Regions from separate parts of the Saliniradius amylolyticus genome, predicted to be linked through region 1. Evidence: predicted binding sites of a transcription regulator. Region 1 holds the regulator's gene; the other holds the start of a gene.
The links. The regulator LexA, encoded in region 1, represses DNA repair genes until DNA is damaged. The targets are predictions, from matches to a motif close to TACTGTATNNNNATACAGTA.
Positions count from the first base shown of each region.

Region 1 (3,819 bases):
GGTCTGTGGGGATCACGAGAGGACGATCGACCTCTAGCAGATAGTTTTCGCCTTTATCAAATTTGTTACTGATCTCTTCGGGACGCGTAGCCAACAGGGAGTAATAGTCCACATTGGAATCCATGTATTTGTAATGCCACTTCCATTGGGAGCCGGTTACCAATACGGTCACATCAGGCTTGCTGGTGTCCTCCATGGCAATGAGCGTCTTGGTCGCGGGTACAGCCATACCGACCAGAATCAGGAAAGGCACCACAGTCCATGCAATTTCCACCTTAACACTCTCGTGGAAGTTAGCCGGTTTGGCCCCTTTGGACTTACGGTGAAAGATCAAGGCATACAACATGGCCCCGAATACAATGACCCCGATCACCACACAGATCCAGAATATGGTCATATGCAGGTCATAAACCTGACCGCTGATATCTGTGACCCCCTGGCGCAGGTTCAGATTACTTCGCTGCTGTTCAGCACCAGCAGCAAAGCTGATGAGTGTACTAAATAGCGCAGTGATTACACTTCTGCCCACGTGACATCTCCTCTGTCAGAAGTTAACGCTGTCTGATGTCCGCCGGTAGCAGATCACCAACGGGTTTTCGTTAAGAAAACCGCAGCATTGTTATTTTTCTGTTAAAAGCGGTATAAGAATTGCGCAAACAGGGGGGCAATGTCCAGCCCTTTATGGATAAAAATACATCAGGCGATGAATAAATAGCCAGATCCCCTGTTTTCATCAAGGTCCAAGCTAAGTATTTAAAATATGAAGTTTTTTCGACAGTGCGGATTTTACCTCGATGCAGCTCCGAGGCGGTTGGGTCAAGACAATCATTCAACGACAGACTCCCACCTCTGCCATTGAATGATCATACTTATTGGTAAGGTCCTGAGTTAATTCCAACTCTGATTGCGGATAACACCTACCGCAATACCTTCGATGGCGAACGGCTGACTGGCCAGATCCACCTTAATAGGCGCATACTGCTCATTTTCGGCGTGCAATAGAATCTGGGTTTTGCCTTTGCGCTCCAGACGTTTGACAGTGACGTCTTCATCCACACGGGCTACCACAACCTGACCGTTATGCACATCCACCGTGCGGTGTACCGCCAGCAAGTCACCGTCCAGAATACCGATATCTTTCATACTGTCACCGTTAACACGCAGTAAAAAGTCGGCATGGGGGCGGAATAGCTGAGGGTCCACCTGATAATGACTTTCCACATGCTCCACCGCCAATATAGGCTCACCGGCCGCCACGCGCCCAATAAGCGGCAACCCTTCCGCTTCCGGCTCAGGCTCGTCAATAGGAGTCAGCAGCCGTATCCCTCTGGAGGTGCCCGGCATGATCTCAATGGCGCCCTTGCGGGCCAGAGCCTTAAGGTGTTCTTCAGCCGCATTAGCCGACTTAAAGCCTAAACGCCGGGCGATTTCGGCCCGTGTTGGCGGCATACCCGTGTCGGCGATGTTGTCTTTAATCAGTTGCAGGATTTCCTGCTGTCTTGGAGTTAGCGGTCGCATAGCCTGTCTTTCCATACAGTTTTACTGTCAGTATATCCAGTTGTTAGTAAATCGCAAGTCGCGACAATTTTTACCTCAGATGCTATGCTTCGCGCACTCTTATGGCGAAGGAAGTAACGACAAATGAGCTGGCTACAGCGATTCTGGCTGACGCTGGTTAGTATCCCTAACCGATTACTGGTACGGACCAAGACCATTCCCGCGGATATAGAAGAAGAATTAGGCATCGATCCTAATCGTCCGGTGTTGTACCTGTTAAATACCCGATCCTCCAGTGATCTGTTGGCACTGAGAAACAGCTGCCGCGACAAGGGTCTGACCGATCCAACGGACAGGGTCACTCTGGCCGCTCAAACCTTTCCTGCCACGGTGTATTTAAACAAGCCACAGGGGTTGTTCTCTCGTAAAGTGGCCGCGACCGATGCCGCGAACCGTTTCAGCGAATTGATGAACCTGCAGCGTCAACATCCGGAGCTGGACTTTCAAATTCTGCCGGTATCGGTTTTTTGGGGGCGTGCTCCCGGCAAGACAACCTCAGGCTGGACCGAGCTATTGGCGGACCGCGCAGCACCCAGCTGGCTGAGAAAGTTATTGATTGTATTATTTCTGGGTCGGGATAACGCCGTCTGCTTCAGTCGTGCAGTATCGTCACAGCGTATTGCACAGGATAAAGGTACCGATATTCAGGTAGCCCACAAGCTTATCCGCGTGGCACGCACCCACTTTTACCGGCGCAGCGAGTCTATGACCGGCCCCAGGCTGATCAGCCGCGAACAATTGCAAAATGCCATTCTCGGTAGCCCGGCCGTGAAAGCTGCCATTGCCGAAGAGCATAAGGGCAAGAAGGTGTCTGTGGACGAAGCCCGCCAACGGGCCAGAAGTTACCTGACGGAAATTGCCGCCGATTATCGTGAGGGACTGATACGCCTGGCCGACCGACTTCTCACCCGGGTCTGGAACAAGATCTACAATGGCATCGAAGTCCACAACGCAGCCCGGGTCAGGGAGCTGGCGCGCAAGGGACATGAGATCGTCTATGTGCCCTGTCACCGAAGCCATATGGACTACTTACTACTGACCTATGTGATCTATCATGAAGGCCTGGCCACACCTCATATTGCCGCCGGTATCAACCTGAACTTCTGGCCTGTGGGTGGTATCTTTCGTCGGGGCGGCGCTTTTTTCCTGCGCCGAAGCTTCGGCGGCAACAAGCTCTACACCGCCGTATTTAAGGAATACCTTCAATTTCTTTTCGACCGCGGCTACCCGGTCAAGTACTACCCTGAAGGTGGACGCAGCCGTACCGGCCGACTGCTACCTCCCAAAACCGGAATGCTCGCCATGACCTTACAGGGAGTACTACGCGGCACCCGTCGTCCTGTGACACTGGTCCCCGTTTACATCGGCTATGAGAATGTGATGGAGCTAGGCAGCTACCTGAAAGAGCTTAAGGGTAAAAACAAGCAGAAAGAGTCTTTCGGTCAGGTTTTCTCGGCCCTGCGTAAGCTTAAAAATTACGGCCATGGCTATCTGAACTTTGGCGACCCAGTGACTCTTAACTCATTCCTGGATGAGCAGGTGCCTCAGTGGCGTGACACCGAAGACAGTGATAAAAAGCCCTCCTGGATGAACCCGGCGGTCAGCGCGTTAGCTCAGACCATGATGCACCGAATCAACCAGGCGGCTTCAGTCAACGGCATGGCTCTGGTGTCACTTTGCCTGCTGGCGTCTGAGAAACGGGCACTTACCGACAAAGAACTAACCTATAGTCTCGAACAGTTTATCGACTTATTGACCCAGGCTCCCTTTAGCAGGGATATTTCCCTACCAGAGCAAGATGCGGCCGAAGTATTGGAGCATGTGGTCAGTCTGAATAAGCTGACGGTAACCCATAACGAATTCGGGCGAGTACTGGCGCTGGATGATTATAACGCCATCATTCATACCTACTACCGCAATAACATCCTGCATCTGTTTGCCGTTCCCGGACTGATCGCGGCTATTTGTATCGCCCACCATGGCGCCGAACGCACGACCATTATGACCCTCATTGAGCAGCTCTATCCTCTGCTCAGGCGTGAGCTCTCCATTTATATGGATACCGGCCAGGCCGTGGAGTACGCCGAAACGATGCTGAAAACCCTCAAGCAAATGGGCTTACTGGAGCAGCGCGGCCCCAAAGTATTTCCGGCAAGCCGCACGTCCAACGCCTATGGCGCATTGAATATTCTGAATCAGACCATCCAGCCCACGTTACAGCGTTATGCATTGGTGCTCACCCTGATGGAAAAACATCGCAAC
Region 1 covers NZ_CP029347.1:70,171-73,989, reverse strand. Annotated here, with positions in the region: gene coxB (cytochrome c oxidase subunit II) at 1-529, opposite strand, end outside; gene lexA (transcriptional repressor LexA) at 889-1,518, opposite strand; gene plsB (glycerol-3-phosphate 1-O-acyltransferase PlsB) at 1,642-3,819, shown strand, end outside.

Region 2 (3,819 bases), 180 kb from region 1:
TACCGTAACTCCGGGCAACCGCAGCCCCCCAATCTCTCTCTAACGTCACTAGAAATCTTTTAATCCGTTGGAGAGACAATATGAAAACTTACAAACACTTAAAGTTAGTGTCCCTAGGCACTGACGCCAATCTGCTATCCCCCAAAAAAAGCGACATTTCTTTGAGCAGTCCGGCTCTCGATGCAGTGACTCGCCTCAGTAGTCAAAGCCCTTATTTACTATCACAGCGGTTAACCGTGGATGAGGCACTTCAGGTCATCCAGCATACAGGATTGTCGTCCCGAATCGTGGTGAATGATTTGGGCGACTTTGTGGGCATCGTTTCGAAACTGGATTTATTAGGAAGGAAAGTCCTGATGGTAGCGACACGTCAGCAAATATCACGCCACGATGTCACGGTTGCCGATGTAATGACACGGCGGGATCAGCTACATGCGGTCAGCTTTACTACGTTAAGAGAAGCTACTGTGGGTGATGTGCTTGCAACCATGAGAGATGAAGGTGATCAACACCTTCTGGTGGTCAACGAGCTTGGAGCCCTAAAAGGAGTCATTTTCGGTAGTCAACTAAACCACCTGCCCGGTTCATCGCATCTACCCTATAAGGTGCATAACTTTAAGGAAATCGTCTCCGTTGTGCACCGCCAGGATGAAGTCGGTTAACCCTCGCCCCGAGCTTTCTGCTCAATCAAGCTCTTTATTGCTGGCTGGCCGTTCAGGTCAGCCAGTTCGGCCAGATAAGACAACTCGCTCTCGCTCCACTGACGCACCGCCAGCAATTCAACAACCCGGCTCCGCTCGCCATTGGCGATACTGCTTTTCAGTGCCGACATCTGGTTTATGTCGTCCTTATCGGAACCATTCTGAATCTTAAACAGAACTAACTGGGCAATAATCGCCAGAGGCCCCAGAATTAGGCCAACCAAAAACCACCCCGTGCCCCTGCGCCCTTTTCGCACCGCTATCCACCAGCACAACCAGGCACTCAGTAACGCCAGTATTACTAAATACACCATGGGATGCCCCCGATTAAGACCAATACTAACTATAGGGTGAGGCCGAATATCGAATAAGCCAAATAATAGACGTTAAATGAATACTGTTTTTTCATACAGTGTTCATGATAAGGTAGTCCCGTCATTTACTCGCGCTATAGCGAAAAGCCCAAGACAACAGGAGATCCATTATGGCGGTAATAACCCGATACGTTGTTGAACACAAAGGGGTGGAAAAACTGGTGACCACAGATAAAAAAGAGGCCGACAAATACGATAAGATGCTGGACGTGGCGGATAATCTGGCGCGTTATATTGAGGCCAAAGGCATCAAGCTGGACGAGCCGGTGATGGAAGAACTCAGCATCCTGCTATCAGAAAACAAAGATGTGGTTGGCAAACTATTCAAAGGCACCGGTGCCTCTGAGTTGCTGGAGCAGGAAAAGGCCGAGATTGTCGAACTGGAACGCAAACAGGCCTGATACCCATTCGCAGAATCAAGGCTCCTGCTGATCGGGCTGACGCCTGAGTACACGGCCCGGTCGGCGTCCGGTCAGTTCACCTTCGTCAATGGCCGGAACGCCATTGACGAACAGGTAACGCACCCCTGTGCTAAACCGGTCCCAATACTCGAAGGTCGCCCGCGGCGCATAGTTTTTGGGATGAAACACCGTCAGGTCGGCATAGTAGCCGACTTTAATACGTCCACGTTCTGGTAAGCCCAGAACGTCGGCCGTTTTGCTACTGCTTTGATGAATAAACTGTGCCAGCGTCAGCACCGATGCATTGCGCACATAGTCCTGATACTTACGCGGAAAGCTTGCGAATTTTCGCGGGTGCCCATCAGATCCGTCCGAAGAGGTCACCACCCAGGGCTGCTTCATTAAAGCTTTCACATCGTCTGCCTGCATATTGAAAGACGCGACACCAAAAGTGGCTTCCTGGATAAGTTCAATGGCAGTGTCCACTGCCGACTGTTCTCGTTTCTCGGCGACCTCACCTAAAGTCTGCCCCAGATACGATGTCGGCCCACGAGTTATCAACAAAGAATCGGCGCCGCCCCGTCCCCGGAGGTTATCAGCCATATCCCGCTTTATCTTCTGAAGCGTAGCTGTATCTGTCAGCCTGGCCTGAAGCTGAGCTTCACCACCCGCTCTGGCCCACCTGGGCACTAAGGCGGCTCGAAACGATGTTCCTGAGGCCAGCCAGGGATATTGGTCAGCACTGACCACCACACCGCGCTCATGAGCCTGTTCGACCTTCTTGATGACCGCCTGGCTTTGGCCCCATACATCCACCCCAAGTAACTTAAGATGAGAAATATGCAGTGGCACCGAGGCGTTTTCGGCAATTGCGATGGCCTCATCCAGCGCTGCAAGGATACCAACATTAAAGGCACCTTCGTCTCGCAAGTGGGTGTCGTAGTAACCTGAGAATGGTGCCACCTCCTGAGCCAGCGCAATCACTTCCTGAGTATCGGCGAAGCTGCCCGGGGTATAAAACAGTCCTGACGACAACCCCAAAGCACCGTCTTTCATAGCTTCACGAACCAGCGTCTTCATGGCGGCCAGTTGTTGCTTATCAGGCCTGGTGTCTGCCTGACCGAGCACCTGCTTTCGAACCGCTCCATGGCCCACTAATAACCCCACATTGGTGCCAATACCGTGAAACAGCATGGCCTGCGTCCGCCCCTGAATATCCGCACTACCGGCTCCGTCGTTACCTACCACTACGGTGGTCACGCCCTGAGTAAGGTAATTGGCATTGACGGCCTTATCGGCGTGCATCAGCTCTGGCAAGGCATGGGTATGGGGGTCGATGAAGCCAGGGGCTACTATTAACCCCCTGGCATCAACCAGCTTATTCTTCGTGGTCTTAATGGCACCCAACGGGGCAATACGGCAGATTCGCTCGCCACACAACGCAACATCCAACGCCTGAGGAGTGTTTTGCTCGCCGGTAAATACCCGGTCCGAGCGGATAACCCAGTCCACCTCGGCTTGTGCAGCCGAGCTCAGAAAGAGACTGGCGATAAGCATTACTAAACGCATAAATCCTCCTGAGCCCGAGGCACTTTAAGACTCTTTGTAATACTCCAGACAGGCGTTCACTTCCCCCGCGGAGCCCATAATCACAGGAACCCTCTGGTGAATATCCTCCGGCATGATATCCAGAATATCGTGCTCGCCAGTGGAAGCCTTACCTCCAGCCTGTTCCATTAGGAAAGCCATTGGGTTGGCCTCGTACATGAGTCGCAGCTTGCCTGCTTTTCCTGGGTCGCGATAATCAAACGGATAGGCAAAAATCCCGCCGCGACATAGCATCCGGTGAATATCCCCCACCATGGCTGCTACCCAACGCATATTGTAATTTTTGCCCCGAGGACCATCGCTGCCCGCCAGCAGGTCGTTAACATACGCCTGCATCGGTCCCTGCCAGTGGCGCTGGTTTGACATATTAATGGCAAATTCCTGAGTCTGTTCAGGCACTTTGACATTCTCACGGGTTACCAGGAAACCGCCGTGGGTCTTATCCAGTGTATACATGTGGGTGCCATTACCGGTGCTCATTACCAGCATGGTTGACGGACCATAGAGCACATACCCTGCTGCTACCTGCTGAGTACCAGGCTGCAAGAAGGCTTTAGGGTCATCCCCTTCCAGCCACTGAGGCGCATGCATGATGCTAAAGATGGTACCGATCAGGCTGTTAATATCGGAATTAGAAGAACCATCCAGGGGGTCAAAGCTCACAAGGTATTTCCCTTCGGGGTGGCAGGCGATGACATCGTCTTCTTCCTCTGAGGATATTGCCTTTACGTAGCC
Region 2 covers NZ_CP029347.1:251,979-255,797, reverse strand. Annotated here, with positions in the region: gene HMF8227_RS01250 (CBS domain-containing protein) at 81-662, shown strand; gene HMF8227_RS01245 (hypothetical protein) at 659-1,015, opposite strand; gene HMF8227_RS01240 (YebG family protein) at 1,186-1,476, shown strand; gene HMF8227_RS01235 (N-acyl-D-amino-acid deacylase family protein) at 1,492-3,045, opposite strand; gene HMF8227_RS01230 (class 1 fructose-bisphosphatase) at 3,070-3,819, opposite strand, start outside.
Region 2: a site for LexA is predicted at 1,097-1,116, ahead of HMF8227_RS01240 (YebG family protein). Genes of this name have one in related genera too.